DNA from 4 places in the Chryseobacterium sp. B21-037 genome. Region 1 is predicted to be linked to each of the others. Evidence: riboswitches for the same ligand, from Rfam matches in the RefSeq annotation. Region 1 holds a riboswitch; each other region holds the start of a gene.
What was found. Region 1 has a riboswitch for cobalamin ahead of MTQ00_RS17835 (TonB-dependent receptor plug domain-containing protein). Riboswitches for the same ligand answer to the same signal wherever they lie in the genome.
Positions count from the first base shown of each region.

Region 2: linked by a shared signal. The riboswitch ahead of metE (5-methyltetrahydropteroyltriglutamate--homocysteine S-methyltransferase) and the one ahead of MTQ00_RS17835 (TonB-dependent receptor plug domain-containing protein) in region 1 are both predicted to bind cobalamin.
Region 3: linked by a shared signal. The riboswitch ahead of MTQ00_RS10195 (TonB-dependent receptor plug domain-containing protein) and the one ahead of MTQ00_RS17835 (TonB-dependent receptor plug domain-containing protein) in region 1 are both predicted to bind cobalamin.
Region 4: linked by a shared signal. The riboswitch ahead of prpB (methylisocitrate lyase) and the one ahead of MTQ00_RS17835 (TonB-dependent receptor plug domain-containing protein) in region 1 are both predicted to bind cobalamin.

Region 1 is NZ_JALGCB010000001.1:3,999,753-4,002,906, reverse strand. Features, by position in the region: gene MTQ00_RS17835 (TonB-dependent receptor plug domain-containing protein) at 1-1,458, opposite strand, end outside; cobalamin riboswitch at 1,571-1,755, opposite strand; gene MTQ00_RS17830 (transporter) at 1,856-2,809, opposite strand; gene MTQ00_RS17825 (cytochrome-c peroxidase) at 2,823-3,154, opposite strand, start outside.
Region 2 is NZ_JALGCB010000001.1:1,568,982-1,572,135, reverse strand. Features, by position in the region: gene metE (5-methyltetrahydropteroyltriglutamate--homocysteine S-methyltransferase) at 1-1,231, opposite strand, end outside; cobalamin riboswitch at 1,490-1,675, opposite strand; gene MTQ00_RS06905 (Lrp/AsnC family transcriptional regulator) at 1,830-2,291, shown strand; gene MTQ00_RS06900 (Crp/Fnr family transcriptional regulator) at 2,305-2,838, opposite strand; gene MTQ00_RS06895 (VOC family protein) at 2,852-3,154, opposite strand, start outside.
Region 3 is NZ_JALGCB010000001.1:2,334,454-2,337,607, reverse strand. Features, by position in the region: gene MTQ00_RS10195 (TonB-dependent receptor plug domain-containing protein) at 1-1,455, opposite strand, end outside; cobalamin riboswitch at 1,489-1,664, opposite strand; gene MTQ00_RS10190 (cytidine deaminase) at 1,770-2,252, opposite strand; gene namA (NADPH dehydrogenase NamA) at 2,360-3,154, shown strand, end outside.
Region 4 is NZ_JALGCB010000001.1:4,816,597-4,819,750, forward strand. Features, by position in the region: gene MTQ00_RS21695 (aminotransferase-like domain-containing protein) at 1-984, shown strand, start outside; cobalamin riboswitch at 1,250-1,442, shown strand; gene prpB (methylisocitrate lyase) at 1,848-2,756, shown strand; gene prpC (bifunctional 2-methylcitrate synthase/citrate synthase) at 2,749-3,154, shown strand, end outside.

The DNA of each region.
Region 1 (3,154 bases):
AGTCTTCTGATAAGTAAAACCTATGTCATATTGATTGGTAAATTCAGGTTTAAGAAAAACATTCCCAATCATGGTATAGTACAGGTCATTGAAAGTCGGCATTCTAAAAATCCTTTTATAAAATGCTCTCACTGTTAAATTCTTAAAGGCCAGTGGCTGGTAACTCAAAAATACAGAGGGTGTCCATTCACTCTTATCCGGCGACTTTGAATTACGTTCAACATTCTCCCGAATAAAAGTGCCTAAAACACTTCCAAGAAATTTAAACCGGTTCCATTGGTAAGTGGTTGCAAAAGCAACCAATGAGGTATAACGTGTGGGAAATGAGAAAAGCTTAAGATCGGAATCCAGATTATTATACTGGAAATCAACATTAGCACTAACATCCCAGTTTGGTGTAATTGAGTAGATATTGGAAGATGATAAATATAATTCTCTCTGGATATATGTATTATCTGTTTTTAAAGCTGTTTCAGCTACATTTACCGTATCCATATACCGGGTATAGTCGTAGGCAAATTTAGCTTTGAGCTGAGTCTCAAATTTTGGAAATATTTTTTTCCTCAGGTGAGCCTGAACAAAATAATTTCTATCAAGTAATTTTTGTCCTTTCGGATCAAAACCATTATTCACAATTGCTGAGGGAATCCCACGATCTGAAATATATCCGTAGCCCCGGACATTCCAGTCTCCATTATTCAGATTTCCCTGCAGGCTGGTCTCAAATCTTTTGGCAGTAATATAAGAATCATATCTTGTTGCAATTGTATCATTGGCTATAGTACCATCGGGGCGTTTTTTCTGGTATTTGTATTTATATTGTCCGTCACTCTGTATAAATTCGGAGCTGAAACTTGCGGAAATTTTATCTGAAAGCTTTTGCTCCAATCGAAATGACGGGTTGAAAAGATCGATTGAGCTGTTTTTTATTCTAAGTACAAGATTCGTTTTTTTATTTCCGGAGAAATAAGGAGTCTTGGGTTGGAGATAAATTGAGCCGGAAGATCCAAAATCTTTTGCAGGCTGAAAGATATCACTTTTCTGTCCGTTGTATAATGAAATTTCTCCGATATCATCCAGCGAAAACTTTCCCAGATCGATAACCCCGTTTTGTGCGTTTCCCAATTGAATCCCATCATAGAAAACACCGACATGCTGGCTACCCATGCTTCGGATATTAACCGTTTTCAATCCGCCAATTCCACCGTAATCCTTGATCTGTACTCCCGAAAAATAGCGTAATGCATCGGCTACGGACTGGCTGTTCAACCTTTCCAGCTGTTCTCCTGAAAGAGTTTGAGCGGGAAGAATTTCTTTAAAATCTTTTTTATAAATGGTAACCGGAAGGATCCCTTTTTCCTTTATACTATCTCTTGACTGAGAAAAATAAAGCTGGTTAATTAGCACAAGGATTGTGATAATTATTTTTTTAGTTGTAAAAGTAAATTTCGGTTCCATTAGCTCATTGAGAATAATCTTGACACTAATGGATATAAGAAAGCAGCAATAACATTGTACAGCCATAGCTGCACAGAAGCATTGTTGTCCTTAGCTTTATTCCACGAAAGCATCAAACTTTAATCTTCTGGCAGGTCTTCTGACTTACTCCATTTTTGAAATCCTTCCCATTAAAAACAGTGGATATATACATCAAAAAATTTTGGTTTAGAGTTTACAGCAGCGGGTCTGTTCCGGATTTACACCGGATTCCCTTTTAAAAGCCTTTTACAGCTCACCAGATTCCGGCAAAGATAGAAAATTCTTCTTAGAAACAATATTATACTTAATAAAATGATTTTCAACAGAATAAAAACAAACATTCCGTTACATGAGTAACGGAATGTTCATTTGATTTTTATATCCCAAAGTTAATAAACACACTGAATCTGGATTTAGCTTCAATGTTTCCACCCGCTAGGTTTGAATAGGCCGGAAGCATCAGTTCACTACCCAGGCTCCATTTGCTATAAGAAAGTTCAAAACCTAATTTTCCATATAAAGCACTTCCGGCAGTATCCGGTAAGGCTTCATCAAATTGCTTATTCCTATCATATACTTCTCCCTGTAATCCGGCTTTCCCGGAAAAGATCATTTTTTTGTCCGCATGAAGCTGATAAAATCCGGTAGCTGCATAGTTCCATTGGTTTCCAAACTGATAATACTTCTTATTTTCACCTTTAACAGTATAATCCGTATTAACAATTACTGCAACTTTGTTCTTTTGGTATTTATAGTTCACAACCATCTGATAATCCCAGCTTCCTGTTCCCAATTGGAAACTCGGATTCACTCCCGTAATTCCTTTTTCATCAAATCTTCCTAACGGAACTTTTATTCCTAATCCTCCATTTAATTGGTGAGATGCATCTTTAGAATTGATCAGCTGATAAATACCCATTACATTCAGATCCCCCATTCCATTAATTCTGATGTCTCCCTGCATTGTTTTTTTTTCATGAAACTGAAAAGGGAGACTCCCGTAAACACTCAGCTTTTTCGTAATGGGAACTTTTCCCCATAACTGGATGGTATTGAAGTACTGATCCTGGGTGAGATCATTCACAAAAAGGTTTTCTTTGGCTTTATAATGCTGTGCAAAATATTTTATTCCTATAAATTGAGGATTAAGCAAAGACTCAAATCCTGATGATCCATTTCCTGCAGCACAGCCACAAGCATCACAATCATCATCAAAAAATTTGCTGGGGTTAAAACTATTTTCAGGAATATACAAACTGTCTCTTATGGGTTCTGCGTAGGCTATTTGGCATAAAAATAAACCCAATCCTATTAAAAAAATATTTTTCATGTTCGATTAAAATTTATTCTGAGAATTTTGGGTTGGTAACAAAATCTTTATCAGATAGAGTTTTCAGGAAAGCAATAATGGACTGCTTCTCCGCATAGTTCATCGTGAGTCCGATATGTCCGTTTTGTTTAAGCAGCGGATCAAGGTTAGGATCGTCCTCTACATTATCCGAGTAAAAATTAAGAACAGCATCCAGGGTATAGAATCTCCCGTCATGCATATAAGGAGCTGTATATTCCACATTCCTTAAGCTGGGCACCCGGAATTTCATCCAATCTACCTGATCCAATGTTACCCTATAACGCCCGGCATCCTTAAACTGACTATTGTAATACATCCCTGTAT
Region 2 (3,154 bases), 2.4 Mb from region 1:
CTGTAGTTACGGTAACACGGTTTTTCACATCCTGATTGTGAATTAGTGTTGAAACTTTTCGGTTTTCAATAGCTTTTTTATTTTCAGCTAATTCCTGTAAAGTATTGTAATCCGGGTTTTCTGAAGCTAATTTTTTTAAGGTAACAATTTCATAAACTTTTTGCCTGGCGAAAGCCATCCATTGTTTGATCTCCGGAGATAGTATATTTTCATTTTTCTCCAGGTCAAGATCGAAAGGAGAATGAAGTAATGAACATGACGGTGCAATGAAAACTCTTTCAGAACCTAATGCTGCAATAGCTTTTTTGATGAAAACCAGAGACTGATTGAAATCGTTTTTCCAGATATTTCTTCCGTCTACGACTCCTAATGAGAGGATTAATGTTTCAGGAATTGCATTGATGACCTCATCCAATTGTTCCGGGGCTCTTACCAGATCAATGTGTAGTGCATCAACAGGTAGAGTAGTGGCCAATGAAAGGTTATCTTTTAACCCATCAAAATAGGTGGTCACAATAAATTTAAGGTTCGGAAACTGTTTGGCAATTTCAGCATAAATGTTCTGGTAAACTTCTTTTGCTTTCTGATCAAGGTCTAGTGCTAAAAACGGCTCATCCAGCTGAATCCATTCTGCTCCGTTGTTTTCAAGCTCTTTTAAGATCTCAACGTAAACCGGAAGCAGATTTTGTGCTAAATCCAATTTATCAAAACCTTCTTCTTTTTCTTTTCCTAATAATAAATAGGTTACCAATCCAAGGATAACAGGCTTTGTATGAATTCCTGCTTCCTTCGCTTCAATAAACTCATTAACGATTTTATGGGAGAATAATTTGAATTGCTGATCTTTTTGGAATTCTGGAACGATATAATGATAATTGGTATCAAACCATTTTGTCATTTCCATGGCTGTAATATCGTGCCCTTCTTTCTGATAACCTCTGGCCATAGCAAAGTAAAGATCTAGCTCATTTGGTGTAATATCCTGATAACGGGAAGGAATAGCTCCAACAGACAATGTCATGTCCAATACCTGATCATAAAAAGAAAAGTCATTGGATGGAATCAGATCAATTCCGGCTTCTTGTTGTAGTTCCCAGTTTTGCTTTCTGATCTTTTTTCCTGCCTCTAAAAGTTCCTGTAACGATGTTTTACCTGCCCAATATAGTTCGCAGGCTTTTTTAAGTTCTCTGTTGCTACCGATTCGCGGATAGCCAAGGATGTGTGTTTGCATTTTCTTTAAACTTTTAATTAAATTTTGGTTTTAAAAGTTCTTATAATGCTTCATAACGCAATCGGGAAATAGTTTTTAGCAATAGAGAAGATACAATATAGACGTAATTTTCCCAGTGAAGAGTAGATTGTTAGGTAACCTGAAATTAATTTTCATAAAAAACATTACGTTTAAACTCAAATAAATTCTGAGTTAAAACCCAATCCAATACGTTCAAAAGTATCATCTGTATGACCAAAAGCTTCAGACCGCGAAAGCATTGTCAATTCGGGACAGGCAGGTCTCCTGACTTGTAACAGTTTTTGTCATCCTTCCCGCTTGTGGCAGTGGATATTCAGGGACAAAAACCTCTGTTGTGTTACTTACAGTTGCGCGACAGCTCGTGATTTTCACACGATTCCCTATTAATCTACCTTAAGTAAAACCTTTTCCGTTTGATGAAGTATGTTAAAGAACAAAATAGGGTGTAAAGGTATTAATTTAAGATGTTTAATTGGCTTAAATGCAAAAATTAAGTATATTATTTTGTTTAAATTGAATTTGTAAGTTATTTATTCTGTAAATTTGGAAATATAAATCGAAAAAAGAATATTATCCTGTGGAAAGACTAGACGATAAAGACCTTCAATTGTTAAGAATCCTTCAAAAAAATGCAAAATTGACCGTTAAAGAATTGGCAAAGGAAATTAACCTTTCTCCATCTCCTGTTTTTGAGCGTGTTAAAAGGTTGGAGCAGGAGGGTTATATCAAACATTATGCGGCTGTCCTGGAAGCCGAGAAACTGAATCGTGGTTTTACAGTTTTCTGTCAGGTTAAATTAAAGATCCACGACAGGTCTGTGGGAAATGAGTTTGTACAGGAAATTACACTGATAGACGAAGTGGCGGAATGCTATAATATTTCAGGCGATTTTGATTTCCTTCTCAAAGTTCAGGTACGCGATATGAAACACTACCAGGATTTTGTATTTAATAAATTAGGTTCCGTCGACTCGATAGGAAGCACACACAGTACTTTTGTAATGGCAGAAGTGAAGAATAACCATGGAGTTACTATATAGAGCAGATCTCTTACTAGATTTTTTTTCCTCTGATCCTGCTTAATGATACAGAAGTGATACCAAGATAAGATGCAATATAATACTGAGGAACCCGGCGGAAAATCTCGGGGGATTGCTTTATAAGCTCATTATATCTTTCCTCTGCAGAATCTTTTATACGGGAAATAAAGAGCTTCTGATATTTAAGTAAGCGTTCCTGTAGATAGCTGTAATAAAGTTCCTTGCTGTCCGGATTATTTTCAATTATTTGTCTGAAATCCTCAATAGAAGTGCTATATACAGTACAGGGTTCTATCGTTTCGATATTATAAATACTTGGAGAATTATAAAACAGACTTTCCCACGACGAAATAAAGTTTCCTTCAAACAAAAATTGAAATGTAATTTCCTTACCGTCATTATTAAGCCAACCTCTGGCAACTCCTTTTTTGAGATAGTAAAATTTACGCGCCATCTTACCTTCTTCCGTTAGCAAGGTTTTGTTGGGTAATTCTTCCTGTTCGAAATTACTAAGGATTTTAGCCAAGGCGTTTTTATCTGGGGACATGCTCAAGAAGATTTTAAATATAATTACTCACTTCAATCAGGTTCTGATCAGGATCCCGGAAGTAGACGGACCTTATTTTGCCTGTTGCTCCGGTTCTGATAACAATACCCTCGATGATTTCGATGTTTTTTTCTTTAAGTTCTTTTAAAATATCATGTACATCTGTTGTGGCAATAAAGCACAGATCTGCAGAACCGGGAGTAGCATGTAGTGCCTTTGGCTCAAATTCATTGCCTTTCTGATGCAGGTTGATTTTTTGGTTTCCAAAAGCAAGCGCTTTCCGGTTATCTCCGAATGAGACCGCTTCAAATCCAAG
Region 3 (3,154 bases), 1.7 Mb from region 1:
TTCTAAACCATAAGACTTCACTTTATTGATATTAACTGGGGACCAATATCCGTAAGCTGTCGGCAACCACACTATATTATCCGATATATAAAGATAATACGGACTTAATGCAAGTTTAATATTACCCCATTTAAACTCATGGTCCATATCCATCTGGTAAGACCTTTCCGGTTTTAGGTTTGGATTTCCTCCGGGATTCCAATACAGATCATTGAATGTTGGAAATCTGAAATTTCTGGATACATTTACTCCAAGATTATACCATTGTACCGGACTCCATTTTCCCGAGAATGAGTAAAGCAATGGCGAACTTATATTCTCTACAAAATCCTTTTTAACACCAGCTTCAAAACGCAGATCTTTCGTCGGAAAATATCGTATTAACCCCGCTAAAGAGCCTACATTTCTACTTACATTACCAATTCCTTCAGTTTTTACACCTTGGAGATCAGGCTGATACCCCTCACCTTTGTTTACCTGGAATTCGGTGATGATGTTGACATTAAGTTCAGGTACGATGAAATAATTAAAATCATTTTTAAAGATATAATTTTTCCCTGTTGAACCACTGGTCTTCGGAGCATTGTAATTGCCAAAATATTGGAAATTTTCTTCTGTGTAAGCAGCTTTTAAGCTATTTGAAAATTTATTTTTAGTAATATCCCAGGAAAGTAAGCTTCTGGTGCTTTGTGTCTCGTATTTTGTACGGTTGCCATTCTCTACAAAAATCGGATAATTCTGTGTCGAGTCAAAAAACTGACTTTGCCATGAGATCGTCTGATGTCTCGCAATTTTATAGGAGATTCCAACATTAAAGGTACTGTTAAAGTATTTGCCGTTTCTATTAATATAGTTTTTTTCTTCGACTTTATAATCATTCTGACTGATCGAATGATTTCCTGAGACTTTAAAACTCAGCTTTTCATTGCTGTAGGAGGCCGTTCCGAAATTATTAAAAGTACCAAATGATCCACCCTCAGAATACAGGGAGGCTTTAAAACTTTTATTGAAACCCAGATTATTATTGAGATGTATACTCCCGCCGATTGCACCACTCCCGTATATTACACTTCCGCCACCGGCTTTCACTCCGATCTCATCATATCCGAAAAGAGGAATATTATTAATGTCTCCCTGACCAAGAAATATCGAATTGATATTGATTCCATTCCAAACAAAGGCTGTCTGTGGAGCAGAGGTTCCTCTGAACGAAGGCGAAGAAACTGCACCTCGTCCGTTTTCCTTGATATAAATACTGGATTGGAAACGTAAAAGTTCTGAAAGATTCGTGGAATTCTTTTCAGCATCCTGAGGAGTAATTGGAGTAACCTTATGAAAAAGTTTTACCTTGTTCATCTGGTTGTCAAAAATATAAACGGTATCGATTGCTTTCTCTTGTCCCAGACAAAGAAAATAAGCAGATAACGATAAAAGCAGTACTAAGGTTTTTTTCATACTATTTTACTTTTCCACCGAAAGCAATATATTTTTGATATTATCATTTTGGCAGGTCTCCTGACTTTCGCATTTCTATACCTTCCCGTTTTCACAGTGGTTTCTTATAGAAATTTTAATTGCGATCTACAGTTGCGGGGACAGTCTGGGATTTTCACCCAATTCCCTATTATTTCAATAGCTTGAAAACCAAAATTTTTGCAAAGATAAGTTTTTAAAAAGAAATCTCAGTCGTATCTGTTAATTTGTAATCAAAACAATGGTCTGCAGAAAAAATAACGATTCCCAGAACCTCAGAATTGAGAGTTTCACGATTACAAGAACGTCGAGTCAAAGTAAAATGGCAATAGATCTTTAATCGAATTTACCTTAACGATTTCGTCATTCATACTGGAAAAATAAAGATCAATATTTTCTTTTTGTTTTGTTTCGTATTCAATAAGACTTTGTCTGCAGGCGCCACACGGGGGAATCGGTGGTGTTTTTTCAGAAGATTCTTTAGGGCCTCCTACGATAAAAATCTTTTTGATCTTTTCCTCAGGGAAATTTGCACCTATCCAGAATAGAGCTGTTCTTTCAGCACAAAGTCCGGATGGAAAAGCTGCATTTTCCTGATTGTTACCGGAAAATATTTCTCCGTTTTCAAGTAATACGGAGCACCCGACCAAAAATTGGGAATAAGGGGCATAAGCATTTTCGCGGGCTTGTTTTGCTCTTTCGAAAAGTTTTTTTTCTATATCGTTCAGTTCAGAGCTATTTTTAAAATATTCGTAGCCGATCTGTATATCTTTTTTCATATATTTATTGGAGCCTAAAAAGGGGAGGTAAAATTAGTTCTTTTTAATCACGTGGGCAACCCGGGATTATTTCCTCTTCATTAGTAAAATTCAAAAATTAATAGACAATGTTATATACTCCGATACAATTCAGAAATATTAAACTCTCTAACCGATGGGTTATGTCACCTATGTGTATGTATTCAAGTGAAAACGGAATGGCTAATGACTTTCATTTCGTACATTACGGAAGCAGATCACAAGGTGGTACCGGACTGATAATGATTGAAGCAACGGGTGTTGAACCCCGGGGAAGGATCACTAATAAATGTATGGGAATATGGAATGACGAACAGGCTGAAAAACTTCAGCAGATTGTCAACTTTGTCCACTCCAATTCTGAGAGTAAAATCGGAATCCAGCTGGCACATGCCGGAAGAAAAGGCTCTACCTGGAATAATATTCAAATTCCAGTGGAAGAGGGGTGGGAAACCCTGGCACCTAGCCCGATTCCTTATCATCCTACAGAAAGAATTCCACACGCTCTGACGCTGGAAGAAATCAAAACTCAGGTTCAGAATTTTAAAGAAGCTGCAAGAAGAGCTGTGAAAGCAGGATTTGATATTATAGAGATCCATGGGGCACATGGATATTTAGTTCATCAGTTTTTATCTCCGCTTTCGAATATACGAACAGATGAATATGGAGGCAGCTTCGAAAACAGAATACGATTTTTAATAGAAATAGTAGATGCGGTAAACGAGGAACTGAATGATAATACTGCATTGTTTGTGAGAATCTCAGGAACAGAATATGCTGAAAATGGATGGGATATCGAAAGCAGTGTAGAGCTTGCAAAAATACTGAAGCAGCATAAGGTGGATTTAGTGGACGTTTCAAGTGGTGGGAATATTCATGGAGCA
Region 4 (3,154 bases), 820 kb from region 1:
TATCCTGCTAACGGGTCTTTAGAACTAAGAGATCTTATCGCTAAACGTACTTCTCAATATGGATACACATTGCATCCTGAAAAATTAATCATTACTGATGGAGCATTGCAGGCACTTTACATTGCCCTGGCATCTGTGACGAATGCCGGTGACCTCATTGCTGTTGAAAGTCCGTGCGTTTTTTCTGTTTTGGAAGTAATTGCCAATCTGAAACTTAAAGTCATAGAAATTCCTGTCCGGGATAGAAATGGTTTTGATACGGCATATTTAAAAAAGATATGCGCGGATCATGATATCAGATCTCTTGTAGTTACACCTAATTTTCACAATCCTACAGGAATTCTGATGTCGGAAACTGTAAAAAAAGAACTGCTTTCCATTGCGGAAGAATATGAGTTTCCGATTATCGAAAATGATATTTACGGAGACCTTTATTTTGGCAATGAGAGACCTTCGGGGATCGGGAGTTTTGATACCGGTGGTTGGGTAATAACTTTTTCTTCTTTTTCCAAAACATTGGCTCCCGGTATTCGCCTGGGATGGATGCATTCGGGAAAATTCCATGCGGAAGCAGAGAGAACCAGGTTTGCCTTAGGAAGATCTGTTGCTCCGGTATATCAGGAACTGGTCATTAAACTGCTTGAAGACCATAGCTATGATAAACATTTGCGTTCATTTCGTAAACAGCTATATAAGCAGGCCAAAGATGTGTTAGAGATATTAAAAAGCCATTTTCCGGATGGGGCTTATTTTGAAGATCCTCAGGGTGGATACAGCATTTGGGGAAGTTTGCCTGAAGGAGTGGATATGGAGAAATTTTACGCTTATTGCGAACAGCAAAGAATATTATTTACTCCCGGAGAAATTTTTAGCCTTACCGATCAGTTCAGGTACCATTTCAGGATTATTTTTGCAGAACGTATCACATCCCATAGCCTGTTGGCTTTGCAAAATATAGGTGAGAATTTGAAACAGATATTGTGAGTGTTTTTCAGGCTTTTATCTGTTAATTCAGAATCATATTTTCATATTGAGAGCATATGCTTTTCTCAATAATCGTGTTTGTCGGATTTTTTTGCAAGTGATTTTTACATAATCAAGATCATTTTAATTATGATTTTGAAAATTGAAAATATATTTATAATGCCTATTTTCAAAGAATTACGAATTCCTAACTGTTGTTCGTAAATAATTATTTTCGTGTTTCAATAAAATACCTATATTTACCACCAAGGAGTTCATTTATACTTCTTTATCAACCGGAATTGGTTACACTTAGCTGTGAATTAAAAGGGAATCGTGTGTGAATCACGAACTGTCGCGCAACTGTAAGTAACACTCAAAAGGTTTTTATCAATCAGGGTTCACTGTTCTTTTTTTGAATGGGAAGGACGATAAAAATTGTTACAAGTCAGGAGACCTGCCTATTTCGAATTGACGATGCTTTCGCGATCTGAAGCTTATAGTCAGGTATGATACGATGTGATAACAGTGCCCGATATCTTTTTGTGTACATTATCATTTTTAAGAAATGGTTTACAGGTTTTGCTTTTCAGGGCTGTATCATTTCTACAGCTTGCTCGTATTAGTCCCTTTCCATAATTTTCTCTTTTACAAAGTATTGTGAAGTTTTATCAGCACCTTTTATATTGATTTATAAGCATTACAGGCTGATGGCAGCAATCTTTGACCGGATTGTTATTACATGAAAATGTAATGAGGCTGTTCAACCATTCATTAAGGTTTATAGGTCGTTTAATTATTTTAATCATTTAAAGAATAATCTTTCTTTAAATTGTTGGAAGAATGTGAGTTAAAATACATCAAAACGAACAATAATATTAAAGATGAGTAAAAATGTAAGTCTAGAGTCTGCCGGATTACGTTTCCGGGAGACGATGCAAAAAGAAAACCCTCTTCAGATTGTCGGGGCTATCAATGCCAATCATGCATTGCTGGCGCAGCAAGCAGGATTCAATGCTATTTATCTTTCCGGAGGAGGAGTTGCTGCAGGATCGTTGGGAATTCCGGATCTGGGAATTACGACCCTTGAGGATGTTCTGATCGATATTCAACGAATAACCAATGTATGTGATTTACCTCTATTGGTGGATGTAGATACGGGGTTTGGTCCTTCGGCATTCAACGTAGCAAGAACTGTAAAATCATTAATTAAAGCCGGAGCAGGTGCTTTGCATATTGAAGACCAGGTGGGAGCGAAACGTTGTGGGCACCGTCCAGGTAAAGAAGTGGTAAGCAAAGAGGAAATGGTAGACCGTTTGAAGGCTGCTGTTGATGCTCGGACGGATGAAAATTTTGTGATCGGGGCACGTACTGATGCTTTTGCCAATGAAGGGCTTGAAAAAACATTGGAAAGGGCTGTTGCCTATAAAGAAGCCGGAGCAGATTTCATCTTTGCGGAGGCTGTTCCTGATTTAAGCTATTATCAAAAGTTTGTAGACGCTACAGGTATTCCTGTACTGGCCAATATTACAGAATTCGGAATGATTAAAATGTATACTGCTGATGAACTGAAAGATGCGGGAGTCGGTTTGATTTTATATCCCCTTTCTGCTTTCCGGGCGGCAAATAAGGCAGCACTGAATGTTTACGAGCATATCCGGAAAGATGGAACCCAGGCTCATGTAATTGATACCATGCAGACCCGGGAAGAACTTTACAAAAGTATTGGATACCATGATTACGAACAAAAATTAGATAACCTATTTAAACAGAACAAGAATGTCAATGAATAACGAACCAACATTTAAGCCTAAGAAAAGTGTAGCGCTTTCCGGGGTTGCCGCAGGTAATACTGCACTTTGCAGTGTAGGAAAAAGTGGAAATGATCTCCATTACAGAGGTTATGACATTTTGGACCTCGCAGAAAAAGCAGAATTTGAGGAGGTAGCCTATCTTCTTATTTACGGACAGCTACCAACAGGAGCCCAGTTAAAAAACTATAAAGCCAAATTGAAATCACTGAGAGGATTACCACATTCTGTAAGAAATATCCTGAAAAGTATTCCTGCAGCTGCCCATCCGATGGATGTAATGCGCTCCATGGTTTCAGCAATTGGAAGTATTCAGCCTGAAAAAGACGATCATAATGTGGCGGGAGCAAGGGATATTGCAGACAAATTACTGGCATCAT